Linked DNA regions of Desulfosporosinus acidiphilus SJ4. The protein of the gene in region 1 binds, or shares a complex with, the protein of each later gene. Links are inferred from orthologs where the notes say so. Each region holds a gene or a part of one and is shown on either strand. Other genes may lie near its edges. The genes, in order: secA and secY.

Region 1 (10,184 bases):
GTGAAGGGCTTAATATATTATTATCAAAATATGTTAAATTGTAATATAGTTTGAAAATACATTTCATTAACTATGGGACAACAATAGGTGTAACTCGAGAGTTATAGAAATGTTATAGATTAGTTGGAAAAATTTTATTAATTATATACATTAGGGGACAGAAAACATAATAAAATGATCTGAGAAAGGAAAAAAATAGGTATTGAATAAATATGCATGTATATGTATAATTGTAACCACAAGGATAAGCTGCCTGGATGATTACCTAGCTTAGGATATTTATTCAAGGACAGTACGTTAAAAAGGGAGGAACTAAAATGTTTAAACCAAAGTTTCGTGTGATTTTGGCAGGATTACTTAGTCTAAGTTTATTTGCTCTTGCAGGATGTGGCAGCACAAGTACATCTTCAGCAACATCTTCGTCAACTTCAGCTCCTGCACCCGCGGCTGAGAAGGTTCTGAAAGTCGGTTCTGATATTACCTATGCACCGTTTGAATTTATGGATGACAAACAAAAACCAACGGGATTTGATATGGAACTTATTCAAGCTATTGGGAAAGATATCGGATATAAAGTTAACATTGAAACATGTAACTTTGATGGTTTGATCACAGCTCTGCAAGCAGGCAAGTACAATGCCGTCATTTCTGCAATGACAATTACCCCTGATCGCGCGAAGAGCGTAACCTTTAGTGACAAGTACTTTAAATCTATGCAGTATATTGCTATGAAAAAAGGATCCAACTTTAAAACTCTTGAAGATCTAAAAGGGAAAAGAGTAGGGGTTCAGCTCAATACAACTGGCCAATTTGATTGTGAAGCAAAAGGAATTACCCCTAAGAAATATGATACGACTCCGGATGCTCTTAATGACTTGCTCAATGGCGGGGTAGACGCTGTTGTTGCAGATTCACCGGTTGTTCTCTGGTTCCAAGCCCAAAATCCAACGGCTCAAATTGAATCAGTTCCGGCCAATGTTGACCCAGAGTATTATGGAATTGCTATGAAACTGGGAGATAAAGAATTAGCTGACAAAGTCAATGCTTCCTTGAAGAAGCTGATGGATAATGGTACTTACAATGAGATCTATAAAAAATGGTTTAAGAAAGATGCTCCGAAATTCTAGATTTTATTAAGTTTAATTAAATTGTGGATTTGATTCTTGATAATTCAAGAAGAAACTTTACCTAAAGGACATCTTCGAAAATTAAGTGTTCACAAAGGAGAAGGTATATTAAGTGCCTTCTCTTTTGAATTGAAAGTAACCTTTCTTTAAAACCCTATTTAACCAGTATAAATTGTATAAATTGTGTAAATTGTATTCATTGTATAAGTGCCTATTTTTGCTTGTATAAATTTAAGCTAATAGGTATAATTTTAGACAGCGATTGCGGAAATCATAAAAAACTATCAGTTATCTGATTTGCGCTCACTATATTAAAATAAAATTAAGGAGGATTTTTCGTGGGATTGAACTGGAATGCGGCGATTGAGAGCATCCCTGTGTTAAATCGTGCAGCTCTGCTCACACTGGAATTAACAGCCGGGGCCGTTGCCATCGGGGTTGTCATTGGATTAATTATGGCTTTGGGACGGTTGTCTAGTGCGAAAATTCTGCGAGGGGCTGCCATCGCTTACATAGATTTCTTTCGAGGGACCCCTTTGTTGGTCCAAATCTTTTTAGTTTATTTTTTAATTCCTAAACTTCTCCACTGGCAGGAACTCCCTGACAACTATCAATATATAGCGGGTATTGTCGCCATGGGGCTTAATTCAGGGGCATATATTGCGGAGATTTTTAGGGCCGGAATTCAATCCATTGACCGGGGACAAACCGAGGCTGCACGTTCTTTAGGTATGACCCACTCTCAGTCCATGCGTCATGTTATCCTTCCGCAAGCATTCAAACGTGTCATCCCACCTTTAGGAAATGAGTTCATTGCCTTATTGAAAGATTCGTCCTTATTATCAATTATTGCGATTGAAGAACTTTTTTATAGTTCAAAGATTATTGCAGGACGTACGTTCCAACCGATCCCCATGTATATAGCAGCTGCATTGTACTATCTTGTGATGACTCAGTTAATTTCTCAATGGGTTGCGTATATGGAGAGGAGGTTAGGCAAGAATGATTTACGTTAAGAACCTGCATAAATCCTATGGGAAGCTGGAAGTCCTTAAAGGAATAGACTGTCACATTCGCGAAAAAGAGGTTGTCGTAGTCATCGGGCCAAGCGGTTCCGGGAAGAGCACCTTTTTGCGCTGCCTTAATAAGTTAGAGGAACCTACAAAAGGGGAAATCATTATCGATGGCATACCGCTGAATTCCGAGGTAAATGTCAATGCAATTCGCCGTGAAGTAGGAATGGTCTTTCAGCGATTTAACTTGTTTCCCCATATGACAGCGATCCAAAATATTACCTTGGCCCCTGTAATTGTACGAAATATGGATAAAGCTGAGGCAGAAAAAATTGCCATGGAGCTTCTGGCTAAAGTTGGACTTTCCGATAAAGCCAATGAATATCCGGACCGTCTCTCAGGCGGACAGCAGCAACGGGTTGCCATCGCCAGGGCTTTAGCCATGAGACCGAAAGTCATGCTCTTTGACGAGACAACATCAGCCTTAGACCCGGAAATGGTGGGAGAAGTGCTCGCAGTTATGAAAGACCTGGCTCGTGAAGGCATGACCATGGTGGCCGTAACCCATGAGATGGGTTTTGCCCGTGAAGTTGGAGATCGAGTCATTTTCATGGACGAGGGGATTATTATGGAAGAGGGAGAACCTAACGAGGTATTCTCAAATCCTAAAAATCCAAGAACCCAGTCATTTTTAAGTAAAATCCTATAAAATGATTTTATGCGTGTTTAGGCATATACCCGAGGCGCTCCGTTCAGAGGCTTAAAAACGTAAAGATATGTATTAAATATTTTTATGCAGAAGAATAATGCAATGGTACTGAAAATTTGTAGTGCAAAAGAACCGCTTGTTGGCGGTTCTTTTAATATGAATAAATTACATTAGCAGAGCCTAAAGCTAAAGAAGTATTTGTCTTTGGGACTGGCCTCTAATGTTTATGACACTGAGCATAATCATTTCCGCAAAAAACTGCCCTATCACAAGGGTTAGTCTTATCTTCTGGTTTAATTGTAACGTGTCCTATACCAAGATGAGCCAATTTTGTTCAATAGCTCTGAGTAGATTCTGCATTCCCTCTATTTCGATTCCAGAGGGAGTCCCTTCCATTAAATGAAAAATTTACTGTTTGCTTAATAATTCTCCATGCTCCAACTGCGATTAACAGAGCAATCAAAATACTAAGAATAGGGTCAATGATATACCATTTAGTAAAGATTATTATAATGCCCCCGATAATAACCCCACCTGATGCTGCTGCATCGCTGAGCATGTGGAAGACAGCGCTTCTTACATTGATGTTTTTTTATGGCTGCGAAGGCCCCTACTCCCAAAATAGACGTGTGCACATGAAATGTGCCGTCACCCAATCTACGTCCCCCCTCGTTCCCCGGACCCAAGATTGGGACGCAGTATGACAACAGCGTGACGTCTTTTACGTAAGCAGCCCAGCAAACTTCGTGAAAGCGACTGACCCCAGATACGGGGCTGCGCATAGGTCCCCTCTCGCCATCCATGGCTCCGGGGACACTCGGCCATCCATGGCCTTCGGACGTGCGCTGCCGCCATTGCGCCAGGGACGACGGCACAGGATGTGCCTAGTGCAGGGTACGCCAAGGATGGCATAGTACCCTGCTGGCGCATATGGCGGGCACCCCGCTCCCCAAAGCCAGGAGCTTGAACGTTAGTTTGCTCTGCGTCGTAAGACAGAACGATGTGTCATACAAGTCCCACAAGTTCCCGGACGTTTAGACTCCCCCAAACTTGGGTATCCTCCTAAAGGTAAGTGTATCATGGCCCCAAAAAGAGCCATAATAATCAAGGAGGGTGTATTTTTTGTGTTAGGTAAAGTCAAGTGGTTTAACAAGCAGAAAGGTTACGGTTTTATCGAACAAGAGAATGGTCAGGATGTTTTTGTCCATTTTCAATCTGTTGTTGGGGAAGGCTTTCGTACTCTCGAAGAAGGTCAAAATGTGGAGTTTGATATTGTCCATGGCCCTCGGGGGGAACAGGCCTCGAACGTAATGGTTCGATAAGAGAGGTTTTAACCTGTTTAGAGAAGGAATCGTTTTATTTAAAACGATTCTCTCTTTAGGTTAAAACAAAAATATCTTTAATAAAGTTGTAAATCAGCAGGATTTTTCGGAGAAATCGGGAATGTTACATATAGATCAGCTATAAGGGGGTTGAAATATGAATATCATTATTCGTGGTAAACATATTGAACTAACAGACGCATTGAAAGAATATGTCACAAAACGGGTTGGAAAGCTTGAAAAATTTTCTGACGAGTTTATGGATGTTCAAGTTACCTTGCTTGTCGAGAGAGATCGTCATCGTGTTGAGGTAACAGCACCGATCCATGGGATAATTTTACGCGGCGAAGAAGAAACAGAGGATATGTATTCGTCAATCGATATGGTTGTAGAAAAGTTGGAACGTCAAATTGATAAATACCGAACGCGAATTAATAAACGTATGCGTTCCAAAGTTATGAAGGATCATGAGCAACCTGCTACAGCCACCGAAGAGCCGCGGGAGGAAGTTGTAAGACAAAAGAAATTCCCAGTGAAGCCAATGTCTGTTGAAGAGGCTATTATGCAAATGAATCTGATCGGACACACATTCTTCGTATTTACCAATTCTGAAACTCAAGAGATGAACGTAGTTTATCTGCGAAACAGTGGAGACTATGGTCTGCTTCAGCCCCAATTTTAGGAGTTTATCGAGACCTCAAGTAAAATCAGCATACGTTCAAAGAGAAACATCGTAAAGTTTTTATGAAGTGATAAGGTTAATTACCAAGCGCAGGCCCGCTGAGCGGGCCTTTTAATGTGAAGTAAAATTATCCCATTGACAAATCGCCCGCTTCAGTTGCAGTGGGTTCTCTGGAATGTTAAAATTATGAAGACACAAGCAAGATTGAAGAAGGGTGGATATCATGGGGCTTTTAAATTTGTTTGATGATAATGCGCGGGAAATCAGGAAGTATCAGAAACGCGTTGATGTAATTAATAGCCTTGAACCGCAAATCGAGGCGTTAAGTGATGATGAACTGCGAGGAAAGACGACTGAGTTTAAAGAACGCCTAGATAAAGGGGAAAGTTTGGATAACATACTGCCGGAAGCTTTTGCGGTTGTACGTGAGGCGAGCCGGAGGGTTATCGGTCAAAGACACTATGACGTACAGCTTATTGGAGGAATGGTTCTTCATGATGGCCGTATTGCAGAGATGCGTACTGGGGAAGGAAAAACCCTTGTTGCAACCCTGCCGTCCTATCTGAATGCCTTGACAGGGCTGGGAGTCCATGTGGTAACAGTTAACGATTACTTAGCCCGGCGTGACAGCGAGTGGATGGGTCAAATCCATCGTTTTCTGGGTTTAACAGTCGGTCTTGTTGTTCATGGTTTGAATTATGAGGAGCGGCGCAGCAGCTATGGTGCGGATATAACCTATGGGACTAACAATGAGTTCGGTTTTGACTACCTGCGGGATAATATGGTTACACGTCCGGATGGTCTTGTGCAGCGGGATTTAAATTATGCCATTGTTGACGAGGTTGACTCAATCCTGATTGACGAAGCCAGAACCCCCTTAATCATTTCCGGTGAGGCGGACAAGCCGACAGAACTCTATTTCAGAGTGGCTATGGTTATCCCCCGTTTGAAGCCGGAAGAGGATTACAAGGTTATTGAAAAAGAGCATGTTGTTACGCTGACAGAACAAGGGGTAAGCCGAGTAGAGAGTATGTTGGGCGTAGAAAATCTCTATGAAGATATCCATACAGAGTTGGCACATCATGTTAACCAGGCTTTAAAAGCCCATACTCTTTTCAAACGCGATCGCGATTATGTGGTTAAAGACGGGGAAGTTATTATTGTTGATGAATTTACCGGACGGTTGATGTTTGGCCGTCGTTATAGTGAAGGGCTTCATCAAGCGATTGAGGCCAAAGAAGGCGTGAAAGTAGAAAAAGAATCCCAAACATTAGCCACCATCACTTTCCAAAATTACTTTAGGATGTTCAAGAAGCTAGCCGGTATGACGGGAACAGCCATGACCGAAGAACCGGAGTTTCGTAAAATATACAAACTCGATGTGGTAGAAATACCTACTAATAAGCCAGCTATCAGAAAGGACGAGCCTGATGTCATCTATCGCACGGAAAAAGGTAAGTTTCTTGCCGTAGTAGAAGACATCATTGAACGTCATTCAAAGGGTCAGCCCCTTCTGGTCGGAACCGTTTCGGTAGAGAAATCCGAACATCTCAGTGCTATGCTGGAGAGGCGGGGAATCCCACACCAGGTTCTGAATGCCAAATATCATGAAAAAGAAGCCCAGATTGTTTCTCAAGCAGGGCAGCTTGGAATGGTGACCATTGCTACGAATATGGCCGGCCGCGGAACGGATATTATTCTTGGTGAGGGCGTTGCCGAACTCGGCGGACTGCATATCATTGGTACAGAGAGACATGAATCCCGCCGGATCGATAATCAATTGCGAGGTCGGGCAGGACGTCAGGGGGACCCCGGTTCGACTCAGTTTTTTATTTCCTTAGAAGATGATTTGATGCGGATGTTTGGCGCGGAAAACATTATGGGCATTATGGACAAATTGGGGATGGACGATTCCGTACCCATTGCTTCCCGTATGATTTCCCGATCCATAGAGTCTGCTCAGCGCCGCGTCGAAAACCGCAACTTTGATATACGGAAACATGTACTTGATTATGATGATGTCATGAACCAGCAGCGTGAGGTCATATATGGGCAGCGGCGAGCTGTTTTAATGGGTGAAAACCTTAAGGATAACATAACGGATATGCTGGAGAAAGCCGTTAAAAACAGTATTGCTATGTTTAGCGGGGACAGTCCTTTTCCTGAGGAATGGGATTTAGCGAGTTTAGCCGACTATGTTGAGAACTTTTATCTGCCGGGAAACCATTTGGACCCCGAAACACTGGCTGATCTCTCCGGCGAAGAAATCGAAGAACTCCTGCTGGATAAAGCCACAGAACTTTATCAAAAGCGCGAAGATGAGTTCGGCGCAGATCTAATGCGTGAAATCGAGCGTGCCGTTATGCTGCAAGTCGTGGACAGCAAATGGATGGATCACCTCGATGCTATGGATATGCTGCGTGAAGGGATTGGTCTGCGGGCCTATGGTCAAAAGGATCCCTTGGTTGAATTCCGTCGAGAAGGATTTGAGATGTTCCAGGCTATGATCGATTCTATTCAAGACGACATTATTCGCTATGTTCTGAGAGTAACCCCACAAGTTCGAGAAGAGGCTCCAGAGCAGCCGCGCAATGTCACGGAAAACCGCTATGAAGGAGAACCAAGCGCACCGGTCCATACAGGGGATCAGATTGGCAGGAATGACCTCTGCCCTTGTGGAAGCGGGAAAAAATATAAGAAGTGCTGCGGGGCAGAAAAAAAGTAATTTCGGAACCCAAGAAGCCACAGAGACGTTTTAATTAAACCATTATCAGATTTGGAAGGGTGAATTGGCAGTGCTTTCTGATTGGAAAAAGGATCTTGAAACTTTAAATGTGCGCCTGGCAGATTTGAGGGTTTCTCTTTGACGTTACTCAGAGAATCGATAAGATCAGTGCTCTGGAGATAGAATTTCATCGCCCGGATTTATGGGATGATCCGGATCTAGCTCAAAAGATTATGCGAGACTTAGCGTTTCACCAGGGAAAGGTAAAACTCTATGAGGAATTAAAAAAGGACTTAGAAGAAACGGAAACACTTTGGCAGTTAGCGGTGGAAGAAGATGATGTGACTCTTGAGCCGGAAGTCGAACAAGGAATTAAAGCGCTGTTAGATAAATTCGACGCCCTGGAACTGGAACTTCTTTTATCAGGACCCTATGACAGGAACAATGCCATTGTTACTCTCCATGCCGGCGCGGGGGGCACTGAAGCGCAAGATTGGGTGCAAATGCTTTGCCGGATGTATACCCGGTGGGGGGAGCGACACGGATATAAAGTCGAAACGTTGGATTTCTTGCCAGGCGAGGAAGCAGGCATTAAGAGTGCAACCTTGTCCTTTAGCGGCGAAAATGCCTATGGATATGCAAAGTCGGAAAAAGGCGTCCACAGGCTGGTGAGAATTTCTCCTTTTGATGCGTCCGGCCGCCGGCATACTTCCTTTGCTTCCGTCGATGTTATTCCGGAAGTAGCCGAGGATAATCAGGAAATAGCAATAGATCCGGAAGACTTGAAGGTAGATACCTACCGATCCGGTGGGGCCGGAGGGCAACACGTTAACAAGACGGATTCAGCCATACGAATTACTCATATTCCCACGGGCATTGTGGTCCAATGTCAGAGCGAGAGGTCCCAGATTCAAAATCGAGCTTCGGCCATGCGGGTTTTGCAGGCAAAATTATTAGAATTAAAACGTAAAGAACAAGAAAATGAGATTTCGGAACTGCGGGGTGAACAACAAGAGATTGCTTGGGGCAGTCAGATTCGTTCTTATGTCTTTCATCCCTACAGTATGGTAAAGGACCACCGAACGAATGTTGAAACGGGAAACGTGTCCTCTGTGATGGATGGGGAAATCGATTCATTTATTGCCGCCTATCTGCAGAAAACCAAAACGGTTCATTAGATTGACCAATGAACCGTGTTTATTGAGCGAATGTTTGACCACCATACCTGGGTGAGATCTAAAGGAGGGAATCACTTGACCACTGTTGAATTAAAACGGAAAGCGAATCTCATTCGTCAAGACATTATTTCTATGCTGGTACCTGCAAAATCAGGCCATCCCGGGGGAAGCCTATCGGCAGCCGATATTGTGGCAACTCTCTATTTCCAAGAAATGAGAATAAATCCACAAGAACCCAATTGGGCCGATCGAGACCGTTTTGTTTTATCCAAAGGTCATGCGGCACCGGTTCTCTATGCAGCGCTTGCTGAAAAAGGGTATTTCCCCAAGGAGGAACTTCAAGGGCTGCGCCAAACGGGGCGTATGCTGCAGGGACATCCGGATATGAAAAAGACTCCCGGAGTCGATATGTCCTCAGGTTCCTTAGGGCAGGGTCTTTCCGTAGCCAATGGCATCGCTTTAGCAGGAAAGCTTGAGAAGAAAGACTATCATGTTTATGCGCTGCTTGGTGACGGAGAAATGGCTGAAGGACAGATTTGGGAAGCAGCAATGGCTGCTGCACATTATAAGCTGGATAATCTTACGGCCATTTTAGACTTTAACGGTTTGCAGATTGACGGAACGACGGATAGTGTCATGTCAACCGCACCACTAACCGATAAGTGGCGTGCTTTTTGCTGGAATGTCATTGAAGTTGACGGCCATGATATTGAGGCCCTGCAAAAGGCCTTTGCCGAAGCCAAACAAGTTAAAGGAAAACCAACGATTCTCATTGCCAAAACTGTGAAAGGCAAGGGTGTTTCCTTTATGGAAGATCAAGCCGGTTGGCATGGCAATGCACCGAATGCTGAGCAAGCTGAACAGGCCCTCAAAGAATTACGAGAGGAGGGTTTATCCCTTGGCGAATAAAGTTGCAACGCGAGATGCTTATGGCAAAGCTCTTCTGACGTTAGGGAAGGAAAACCCTAATGTAGTTGTTTTAGATGCTGATTTATCAAAGTCGACGAAAACAGCCGAATTTGGCAAGAATTATCCTGAACGTTTCTTTAATATGGGTATAGCTGAAGCGAACCTCTTAGGAACTGCGGCTGGGCTGGCAGTTGGCGGAAAAATCCCCTTTGCAAGCAGTTTTGCCATTTTTGCAACCGGGCGGGCCTTTGAGCAAATTCGCAATTCCATTGCCTATCCAAAATTAAATGTGAAGATTGCGGCAACCCATGCAGGAATTTCCGTCGGAGAAGACGGCGGTTCTCATCAGGCCATAGAAGATGTCGCTATCATGCGGGCCCTCCCTAATATGACGGTTTTGGTCCCTGCTGACGGAGAAGAAACCCGCCAGATGGTCTTAGCAGCTGCTGATTACAAGGGTCCCGTTTATATCCGGATGGGAAGATTAGAAGTGCCTGTGATTTTTGATGAAAACTACCA
Region 2 (9,930 bases), 4.3 Mb from region 1 along the record:
TCCTCAAAAGTCCGGTTATCTCTGAAAAATCAGTAGGTCTTGTTGAGGAAAACAAATACTCCTTCTGGGTTAATCCAGCAGCTAATAAAATCGAAATCAAAGCCGCAGTAGAAAAAATGTTTAAGGTTTCCGTAGTGGACATTCACACCATCAATGTTCGCGGGAAAATGAAACGGGTAGGCAAGTACAGCGGTAAGACCGCAAATCGGAAAAAAGCGATTGCTACGCTTAAAGCTGGAGATAGAATTGAAAACTTCGCAGGCCTGTAAGCAGCTTGAAGCAAAGGAGGAAAGAAACCAATGGCACTGAAGTCATTTAAACCAACCTCGGCCAGTCGTCGTCAAATGACTGTTTCGACGTTTGAAGAAATCACCAGAACTGAGCCTGAACGTTCTTTGTTAAAGCCTTTACGCAAAAAGGCCGGCCGCAACAGCGAAGGTCATTTAAGCGTTCGCCATAAAGGCGGCGGGCACAAGAGAATGTATCGTCAGATTGATTTCAAACGGAATAAAGATGGTATCCCGGCACGAGTGGCCAGTATTGAATATGATCCTAACCGATCGGCAAATATTGCCTTGCTTTACTACAAAGATGGGTTCAAAGCCTATATCTTAGCACCTAACGGTCTACAAGTCGATCAAATGGTCGTTTCTGGACCGGATGCAGATATTAAAGTAGGAAACACTCTCCCTTTAAAAAATATACCAGTCGGTACTTTATTGCATAACATTGAGATGAAACCCGGCAAAGGAGCACAAATGGTCCGGACCGCCGGAGTTGCAGCTCAATTAATGGCTAAAGAAGGCGCTTATGCAACCTTACGTCTTCCCTCGGGAGAAATGCGCATGATCCGTCTTGAATGCCGCGCAACTATCGGTCAAGTCGGAAACTTAGACCATGAAAACATTAACATTGGTAAAGCCGGACGATCCCGTTGGCTGGGAATTCGCCCAACCGTTCGCGGATCAGTTATGAATCCTTGCGATCACCCCCATGGCGGTGGTGAAGGCCGTAACTCCATTGGACGTAATCCGGTTACACCTTGGGGAAAACCTGCCCTTGGTGCCAAGACTCGGAAGAAAAAGAACTTGTCGAATCGCTTTATTGTGAAACGGCGCAGTAAGTAGTCGAAAGGAGGCCCATGAATGAGCAGATCTGTAAAAAAAGGACCTTTCGTCGAAGCTCGTCTCCTCGCACGTGTTGACGCGATGAACGAATCCGGTGACAAGCGCGTCATCAAGACATGGTCCAGACGCTCAACAATTTTCCCGCAAATGATTGGTTTTACTATAGCAGTGCACGATGGACGGAAACATGTTCCTATCTATATTACCGAAGACATGGTAGGGCATAAACTTGGCGAGTTCTCGCCGACTCGCACCTATAAGGGCCATGCTGGCAGTGAAAAGTCCAGCGGCCTACGATAATTCGAGAGGAGGCTAAAGACACATGCAAGCAAAAGCAGTGGCAAAATACGTACGTATCTCTCCTCGTAAGGTGCGCCAAGTTGTTAATTTGATCCGCGGCAAGAAGGTCAGTGATGCGTTCGCCATTCTTCAATTTACTGCTAAGGGATCAAGTGCTGATGTCACAAAGGTATTAAAATCAGCAGTTGCTAACGCAGAGCATAATTTTGACATGAATACAGATGAACTTATCATTACTCAAATTTGTGTGGACGAAGGACCAACTTTAAAACGCATTAAGCCTAGAGCTATGGGACGTGCAGACCAAATCCGCAAACGGACGAGTCACATTACCGTGGTTGTTGGCGAAGAGAAGGAGGACTAGAACTGTGGGTCAAAAGGTAAATCCCAAAGGCCTCCGCATCGGGATAATCCGTGATTGGGAAAGCCGATGGTATGCAGGTAAAAACTATGTAGAACTTCTTCACGAGGACTTGAAAATTCGTGAATTTGTAAAAAATAAACTTAAACAAGCCGGTTGCCCTAAGGTTGAGATCGAACGTGCGGCAAGCCGCATCAAGGTATCAGTTTACGCAGCCAAGCCGGGAATTGTCATTGGCCGCGGCGGCGCAGAAGTAGAAAATCTGCGTAAGCAACTGGAAGCCATGACGGGCAAACAAGTCGCAGTTAACATTGTTGAAATTAAAAAGCCTGAGCTGGATGCGCAATTAGTTGCGGAAAATATAGCCCAACAACTGGAGAAACGTGTTTCCTTCCGTCGTGCTATGAAACAAACCGTCGGCAGGACTATGCGCCAGGGTTCCTTGGGAATCAAAATTCAGTGCAGCGGTCGTTTGGCTGGAGCCGAAATTGCCAGAACTGAATGGTACCATGAAGGAAAAGTACCCCTTCACACCTTACGTGCAGACATTGACTACGGGTTTGCCGAAGCAAATACCACGTATGGAAAAATTGGTATCAAAGTTTGGATTTATAAAGGTGAGGTTCTTCCAGCGAAGAAGGTCGTCGCTCAGGTGGAAGGAGGAAACTAAATGTTAGTCCCAACCAGAGTGAAACATAGAAAACAACATCGTGGTCGTTTGACCGGTAAAGCGACTCGTGGAACTACGATTACCTTTGGCCAATATGGTCTGGTAGCCCTGGAAAGCGGTTGGATAACCAATCGTCAAATCGAGGCCGCTCGTATCGCCATGACCCGTTATATTAAACGGGGCGGTCAAGTATGGATTAAAATTTTCCCTGATAAGCCAATTACGGCAAAACCGGCTGAAACTCGTATGGGCAGCGGAAAAGGCTCGCCTGAGTATTGGGTAGCCGTTGTGAAACCCGGCCGTGTCATGTTTGAACTCGACGGCGTTGCAGAAGAAGTCGCCCGCGAAGCTCTTCGCTTGGCAATGCATAAGCTTCCGATCAAATGTAAGATCGCTTCCCGTGCAGATTTACTAGGAGGTGACGCAAATGAAAACTAAGGATTTCCGTGATCTGACAAATGACGAAGTCGTTAAGCAGATCGACGATTACAAAACCGAACTGTTTAATTTGCGTTTCCAATTGGCAACGGGTCAACTTGATAACCCAATGCGAATTCGTGAAATCCGCAAAGGTATTGCTCGCGGCAAAACGATTTTGCGTGAACGTGAGTTAAAGATCGAACGTTCTTAAGTTGAGAAAGGAGGCTTTATAGCGTGGAAAGAGCCCAGCGTAAAGTTCGGATCGGCAAAGTAGTCAGCGATAAGATGGACAAAACCATTGTTGTGTCTGTTGAAATTACTGAAAGCCATCCCTTATATAAAAAGACATTTACTCGCACAAAGAAATTTAAAGCTCATGATGAGAACAACGAAGCTCATATCGGAGATACTGTTTCAATCATGGAAACCCGCCGTTTAAGTAAGGATAAATGCTGGCGCATGGTTAAAGTTCTGGAAAGGGCTGTAGCGCTCTAAACTAGTTATATTTAGTTCGGAAGGGGGTCAAAGGGAATGATCCAGGTACAAACCAGGCTTCGGGTTGGAGACAACTCTGGTGCTAAAGAATTGATGTGTATTCGTGTGCTCGGGGGCTCAATGCGTCGGTATGCATCAATTGGAGATATTATTGTGGCTTCTGTTAAACAGGCAACGCCAGGGGGCGTTGTTAAAAAGGGTGACGTCGTTAAGGCAGTTGTTGTTCGCACAAAGAAGGAAATTCGACGTCCTGACGGTTCTTATATACGCTTCAGCGAGAATGCTGCTGTCATCATCAGAGATGACAAGAGCCCTCGCGGAACTCGTATCTTTGGGCCAGTTGCCCGTGAACTTCGTGATAATTATATGAAAATTATTTCCCTGGCACCGGAGGTTATCTAAGACCCCATGACAGATGGAGGTGAAGAAAGTGGCTGCTACTAAGCATAAAGTACAACCCAATAAACTGCACGTTAAAAAAGGCGACTACGTCATGGTCATCAGCGGTAAAGACGCCGGCAAAAAAGGTAAAGTAATCGAAGTGATCCCCAAAAAGGGTCGCGTCGTTGTAGAAAAGGCTAATATTGTTAAACGTCACACCAAGCCCTCTCAAGCGATGCCTCAAGGCGGTATTGTTTCTAAGGAAGCTCCGATGGCCAGTTCGAATGTTATGTTATATTGCCAAGAGTGTAATTCCGTAACTCGTGTAAGTGTCAAGTTGACGGATAACGGAAAAGTTCGCGTCTGCAAACATTGCGGAGTGAATCTCCCAGATAAACACTAATCGAGAAAGGAGGGACCCCAGTGGCTCGTCTAAAAGACAGATATGTCAGTGAAATAGCTCCTGCGCTGCAGCAGAAGTTTGCTTATAAAAATGTAATGGAAATCCCCAAGCTTGCTAAAATTGTTGTCAACATGGGTGTGGGTGAGGCTGTTCAGAACTCCAAAGCCATTGATTCCGCGGTTGGAGATCTTATGATTATCACCGGTCAAAAACCCATTGTGACCAGAGCAAAAAAATCTATTTCAGCATTTAAACTCCGCGAAGGAATGCCCATCGGATGTAAGGTAACGCTTCGCGGTGAGAGAATGTATGAATTCATGGATCGCCTCTTAAGTGTGGCTTTGCCTCGGGTTCGCGACTTCCGCGGCATCTCAGGTAAAGCGTTTGATGGACGGGGAAACTACACTTTAGGGATCAAGGAGCAATTGATCTTCCCGGAAATCGAGTACGACAAGATCGACAAGCTTCGCGGTATGGATGTAGTTTTCGTAACAACGGCAAAGACGGACGAAGAAGCACGGGAATTGCTTCGCGGATTCGGAATGCCGTATCGTGATTAGAGAAAGGGAGGTTCAAGAGCGTGGCTAAAACATCGATGATTGTTCGCCAAAATCGTGGACAAAAGTTCGCCGTACGTTCGCATAACCGTTGTAAGCTTTGTGGACGTCCCCATGCTTATATTCGGAAGTTTGGTATATGCCGGGTTTGCTTCCGGGAGTTGGCTCACAAAGGTGAACTTCCTGGAGTTACGAAGGCCAGTTGGTAATACTATGTAAGGAAGGGGGACGACTGAAGTGTCAATGTCAGATCCGATCGCAGATTTTCTAACACGTATCCGCAACGCCGGAATGGTTTACCATGATAAAGTTGAGGTACCATCATCACGTATCAAAAGAGAGCTTGCGGAACTGCTTAAAGCTGAAGGTTATATTAAAGACGTAGAATATATTGCGGACGACAAACAAGGTGTCATTCGGATGTATTTGAAATATGGTCCCAATCGCGAACGCGTTATCACAGGACTGAAACGGATTAGCCGTCCGGGCTTGCGTGTCTACGCAAAGAAGGATGAAGTGCCCAAAGTCCTCGGAGGCCTCGGAGTTGCAATTATTTCAACTTCCAAGGGGATTATGACGGACAGAAAGGCCCGCAAAGAGGGTCTAGGAGGAGAAGTAATCTCCTATATTTGGTAATTTTGCAGCGGGAGGTGCAGTGAATGTCCAGAATTGGCAAGCGTCCCATTGGAATTCCCAGTGGTGTCGACTTCAAGATAGAGGATAACTTCGTCACTGTTAAGGGTCCTAAGGGTACCCTGAGCAGACAAATTCATTCATTAATGACGGTCACAGTAGAAAATTCAGAGATCACTGTCACTCGAGCCGATGATGAACCCTTGAGCCGTTCCTTACATGGATTGACTCGCACTCTGATTGCCAACATGGTAGAAGGTGTGACGAATGGGTTCACCAAAGGACTGGATATGGTCGGTGTCGGATACCGTGCTGCCAAGCAAGGTAATAAACTCGTTTTAACGGTTGGTAAATCCCATCCTGTAGAGCTAGTTCCTTTTGAAGGCATCGATTTTGAAGTCCCGGCTCCTAATAAGATCTTAATTAAAGGTATGGATAAGGAGCTCGTTGGAGCTTTTGCAGCTGTTGTCCGCTCAGAAAGAGAACCTGAGCCCTACAAAGGTAAAGGTATCAAGTATGAGAACGAGGTTGTTCGCCGTAAAGTTGGTAAGACCGGTGGTAAAAAGGGCGGCGCTAAGAAATAATCATTAAATAGCAAGGGCAAAATCTCTTGCAGTTCGAAAGGAGTGTGTTCCCTTTGATTAAGCGCATTGACCGAAAGGCTCTACGTTTGAAAAAGCATAAGAGTATCCGGAAAACTATTATCGGGATGGCTGATCGTCCGCGTTTAGCGGTTTTCCGAAGCTTGAATCATATCTACGCGCAAATCATCAATGATGAGCTTGGCGTCACTTTGGCTGCGGCTTCTTCTCTTGACTCGGAATTTAAAGCAGCAAATCTGTCCGGCGGTAATACTGCCGGGGCACAAAAAGTCGGCGAATTAATTGCTAAAAAGGCTCTTGATAAAGGAATTACGCAGGTTGTTTTCGATCGTGGCGGAAATATCTATCATGGCCGAATTTCTGCATTAGCAGAATCAGCACGTGAAGCTGGACTCAGCTTTTAAGCTAGGGTAAAGGAGGGAAAAATCAAGTTGGCGAAATTCGAAGCAAACAAGTCGGAATTGAACGAGAGGGTTGTTCATATAGCCCGTGTTGCTAAAGTTGTAAAGGGCGGACGCCGTTTTAGTTTCAGTGCTCTCGTTGTTGTCGGTGATGGTCATGGACGTGTTGGAGCAGGACTGGGTAAAGCCAGTGAAGTTCCGGAGGCTATTCGTAAGGGCGTCGAAGATGCGAAGAAGAACCTCCATTCCGTTCCTATGCACGGAACAACCATTACTCATCCAATTATTGGGATCTTTGGCGCAGGACAAGTTTTATTGAAACCTGCTTCCAAAGGAACTGGTGTCATTGCCGGAGGTGCTGTTCGTGCGGTTCTTGAAGCAGCAGGAGTGCATGATATCTTAGCAAAGTCTTTGGGTTCGGCAAACGCGCATAATATGGTCAATGCGACAATGGCTGCGTTAAAATCTCTTAAGCGTCCGGATGAGATTGCCAAACTCCGAGGTAAAAACGTAGAAGAAATTCTAGGTTAAGGAGGGTTGGTCATGAAAATTAAAGTGACGCTGACGAAAAGTCCGATCGGATATTCTAAGGCACAGCATAAAGTACTGCAAGCACTTGGCTTAGGTAAGGTAGGCTCTAGTGCCGTTCATGAAGACTCCCCGAGCATTTTAGGGATGATTCATAAATGCATGCATTTAGTTACAGTCGAACAAGTTCAATAGAAGGAGGTGTGGGCGAGCATGAAACTGCATGATCTCAAGCCTGCTGAAGGTTCAACTCATGCCCCGAAACGTCTTGGCCGCGGCATTGGATCGGGAAACGGCAAAACCGCCGGCAAAGGGCATAAAGGGCAAAATTCCCGAGCAGGTGGAGGTGTCCGTCCCGGTTTTGAAGGCGGACAAAATCCACTCTATCGCAGAATGCCGAAACGAGGATTTTCCAATAGATCCAGAAAAGAAATCGTAGCCCTGAATGTTCGGGATTTAGAACGATTTGAAAACGGGACGGAAATCACCCTTGAAAGCCTCTTAGAGAGCGGTCTGATTAAGGCCGTAAAAGATGGTGTCAAGATTTTAGCAACGGGGGAATTGACCAAAGCTCTGACCGTCAAAATTGACAAAGTCAGCCCGGCTGCGGTAGAAAAAATTGTTGCAGCTGGTGGAAAAGTAGAGGTGGAATAGGATGATTTTCGATTCCCTGAAGAATGCGTGGAATGTAGCGGATCTCAGGAAGAAAATCGGTTACACCCTTCTTATGTTCCTGATCTTCCGTATCGGAGCACATATTCCCATTCCTTTTGTAAATCATGAAGTTTTGAAGAATATGCTTGGAACTGGGGGCATGTTCGATTTTATGGACACGCTCTCAGGAGGTTCCTTCAAACGGCTTACGGTATTTGCTTTGAGTATTACACCTTACGTAACAGCTTCCATCATTCTTCAGCTGCTGACGATTGTCATCCCTTCTTTAGAGAGACTCTCTAAAGAAGGAGAATATGGCCGCAAAAAGATAACGCAATATACGCGTTATGGAACAGTTGCTTTAGGGTTTATTCAAGCTTTTGGTCTTACCTTTGGGATCCGTACTGCCTTAATGGTTCCCAGCTCCGCATGGAAGTGGGCGGTTTACCTTTTAGTAGCCCTCGTTCTGACTGCCGGAACGGCATTTTTAATGTGGCTTGGTGAAGCAATTACTGAAAACGGAGTTGGAAATGGTATCTCACTGATTATTTTTGCAGGTATCGTTTCACGGGTTCCAAGTGCCCTCGGATATTTATACAGCTTGTTTACGGTTCATGAGATCAATATCTTCAGCCTTCTCGGCTTAGCAGTCATTGTGGTATTTATTATCGCAGGAGTTATCTATGTTCAGGAAGGTACACGAAGGGTCTCAGTTCAGTATGCCAAGAGAGTTGTTGGACGCCGTGTCTACGGTGGACAAAGCAGCCATATCCCTTTGAAGGTTAATCAAGCCGGTGTTATTCCGGTCATTTTTGCGATTTCCTTGCTCGCGTTTCCGCAGACCATTGCAACATGGATGCCTACTTCTGGATTTGCGAGATTTGTCAACACTTGGTTCAGCATGAATGGGACGGTTCAATCGATCCCTTACTTGTTGGTCTACGGTGTGCTCATAATATTCTTTACTTACTTCTACACGGCTGTTACCTTTAATCCAGCGGATGTAGCAGACAACTTGAAGAAGTATGGAGGATTTATCCCTGGCCTTCGTCCTGGGCGCCCTACGGCTGAGTATCTCTCCAAGATCTTAAGCCGGATTACGCTGGCAGGCGGCATATTCCTAGCATTGATAGCAATCCTACCGACAATAGTCATGGGACTGACAGGTCTTAAAAACATCTATTTTGGTGGTACTTCCCTTCTGATCGTAGTTGGGGTTGCGCTTGAAACGATGAAACAGATCGAATCCCAACTTATGTCAAGGCATTATCAAGGGTTTATGAAGTAAAGGAGGAAGAGAGAGATGAAAATAATATTAATGGGCGGTCCAGGTGCAGGTAAAGGTACTCAAGCAGGTCCACTGGTGGAGAAATTCCACTTCCCACACATTTCCACAGGTGATATGTTCCGTGCAGCTATTAAAGACGGAACAGCTTTAGGTTTGAAAGCGAAGTCCTATATGGATGCCGGTGGATTAGTTCCTGATGAAGTAACCATTGGAATTGTTGCAGAACGTTTAGCACAACCTGATTGTGCTGAAGGGTTCCTACTTGATGGATTCCCGCGTACACTAGCACAAGGGAATGCTTTAAATGAGATCTTGGATCGTCTTGGAATGAAGCTTGATGGCGTTATTAATATCGAAGTAGCAGAAGACGTCTTGATTCCGCGTCTAACCGGCCGCCGTGTTTGCCGTAAATGCGGAGCTTCATATCATATGATTTTCAATCCTCCCCAACAGGAAGGCGTCTGTGGTCAATGCGGCGGAGAGCTTTATCAACGCTCCGACGACACAGTGGAAACTGCCAAAAACCGCTTAAATGTCTATAATGATCAAACAGAACCCTTGATTAATTTTTATCAACAACAAGGACTGTTGAAACGCATCAATGGCGATCAGCCAATCGATAAGGTCTTTGCGGATATTCTTAAGGCCTTGGGCTAATTAACCATGATAGAGCTTAAAAATGCAAATCAGTTTAAGCGGATGCGTAAGGCAGGAAAAATTGTGGCAGATACTCTTGCTCTAATGCGGGATGCTGCAAAGCCGGGAATAACGACCCTTGAACTGGATCGCATGGCAGAAGATTATATTCGAGCACAAGGAGCAATTCCGGCGTTTAAAGGCTATAACGGGTTTCCGGCAACCCTCTGTACTTCAGTTAATGAACAAGTGGTTCATGGATTCCCAAGTTTAAGGAGTTTAGAATCTGGAGATATTATCAGTATTGATTGCGGCGCGGTCATTGACGGATACTTCGGAGATTCCGCCGTAACTTTGCCAATCGGGGAAGTTACTGAAGATCTCCTTAAACTCCTTAAGGTCACAGAGGAGTCACTAATGTTAGGTATTGCCCAGGCAAAGGTTGGAAATCGTCTTTATGATGTATCCCACGCA

The links.
Region 2: the proteins of secA (region 1) and secY are in contact, whole or in part, in a crystal structure (PDB 3DIN), measured with the Thermotoga maritima proteins. The link is inferred for Desulfosporosinus acidiphilus SJ4 from one-to-one orthologs. Residues at the interface, in WP_004082002.1 of Thermotoga maritima: Glu261, Ala262, Arg263, Lys300, Ala301, Arg302, Thr303, Ile304, Ile305, Leu323, Tyr324, Asp325, Pro326, Val329, Ser330, Tyr333, Ile336, Lys340, Phe345, Val349, Glu363, Phe364, Tyr374, Ser375, Gly376, Gly377, Glu393, Ile395, Thr482, Ser483; in WP_004081795.1 of Thermotoga maritima: Glu108, Gly109, Glu110, Glu111, Ala236, Glu237, Arg238, Arg239, Ile240, Thr241, Ile242, Gln243, Tyr244, Ala245, Arg246, Arg247, Val248, Thr249, Gly250, Arg251, Arg252, Val253, Tyr254, Gly256, Ala257, Ser258, Thr259, Tyr260, Leu261, Pro262.

The regions. Positions count from the first base shown.
Region 1 is NC_018068.1:4,812,244-4,822,427, reverse strand. Bases 4,699-7,827 are described here. They hold secA (preprotein translocase subunit SecA), read left to right. Parts: upstream 4,699-5,076; coding sequence 5,077-7,578; downstream 7,579-7,827. Other genes in these bases: hpf (ribosome hibernation-promoting factor, HPF/YfiA family), read left to right, coding at 4,699-4,853. In the rest of the region: DESACI_RS21975 (basic amino acid ABC transporter substrate-binding protein), read left to right, coding at 318-1,127; DESACI_RS21970 (amino acid ABC transporter permease), read left to right, coding at 1,466-2,143; DESACI_RS21965 (amino acid ABC transporter ATP-binding protein), read left to right, coding at 2,130-2,849; DESACI_RS25860 (cation efflux transmembrane domain-containing protein), read right to left, coding at 3,184-3,435; DESACI_RS24370 (hypothetical protein), read right to left, coding at 3,507-3,779; DESACI_RS21955 (cold shock domain-containing protein), read left to right, coding at 3,974-4,171; more of hpf, read left to right, coding at 4,329-4,698; DESACI_RS21935 (transketolase), read left to right, coding at 8,832-9,665; DESACI_RS21930 (transketolase family protein), read left to right, coding at 9,655-10,184. UniProt on the Escherichia coli protein: Required for protein export, interacts with the SecYEG preprotein conducting channel.
Region 2 is NC_018068.1:501,732-511,661, forward strand. Bases 6,802-9,676 are described here. They hold secY (preprotein translocase subunit SecY), read left to right. Parts: upstream 6,802-7,533; coding sequence 7,534-8,820; downstream 8,821-9,676. Other genes in these bases: rpsE (30S ribosomal protein S5), read left to right, coding at 6,802-6,881; rpmD (50S ribosomal protein L30), read left to right, coding at 6,894-7,073; rplO (50S ribosomal protein L15), read left to right, coding at 7,092-7,532; DESACI_RS02495 (adenylate kinase), read left to right, coding at 8,836-9,477; map (type I methionyl aminopeptidase), read left to right, coding at 9,484-9,676. Also shown: DESACI_RS02405 (50S ribosomal protein L23), read left to right, coding at 1-269; rplB (50S ribosomal protein L2), read left to right, coding at 300-1,127; rpsS (30S ribosomal protein S19), read left to right, coding at 1,146-1,427; rplV (50S ribosomal protein L22), read left to right, coding at 1,450-1,791; rpsC (30S ribosomal protein S3), read left to right, coding at 1,796-2,458; rplP (50S ribosomal protein L16), read left to right, coding at 2,459-2,896; rpmC (50S ribosomal protein L29), read left to right, coding at 2,886-3,089; rpsQ (30S ribosomal protein S17), read left to right, coding at 3,113-3,373; rplN (50S ribosomal protein L14), read left to right, coding at 3,410-3,775; rplX (50S ribosomal protein L24), read left to right, coding at 3,789-4,157; rplE (50S ribosomal protein L5), read left to right, coding at 4,178-4,717; DESACI_RS23380 (type Z 30S ribosomal protein S14), read left to right, coding at 4,738-4,923; rpsH (30S ribosomal protein S8), read left to right, coding at 4,952-5,350; rplF (50S ribosomal protein L6), read left to right, coding at 5,374-5,931; rplR (50S ribosomal protein L18), read left to right, coding at 5,985-6,353; more of rpsE, read left to right, coding at 6,381-6,801; more of map, read left to right, coding at 9,677-9,930. UniProt on the Escherichia coli protein: The central subunit of the protein translocation channel SecYEG. Consists of two halves formed by TMs 1-5 and 6-10.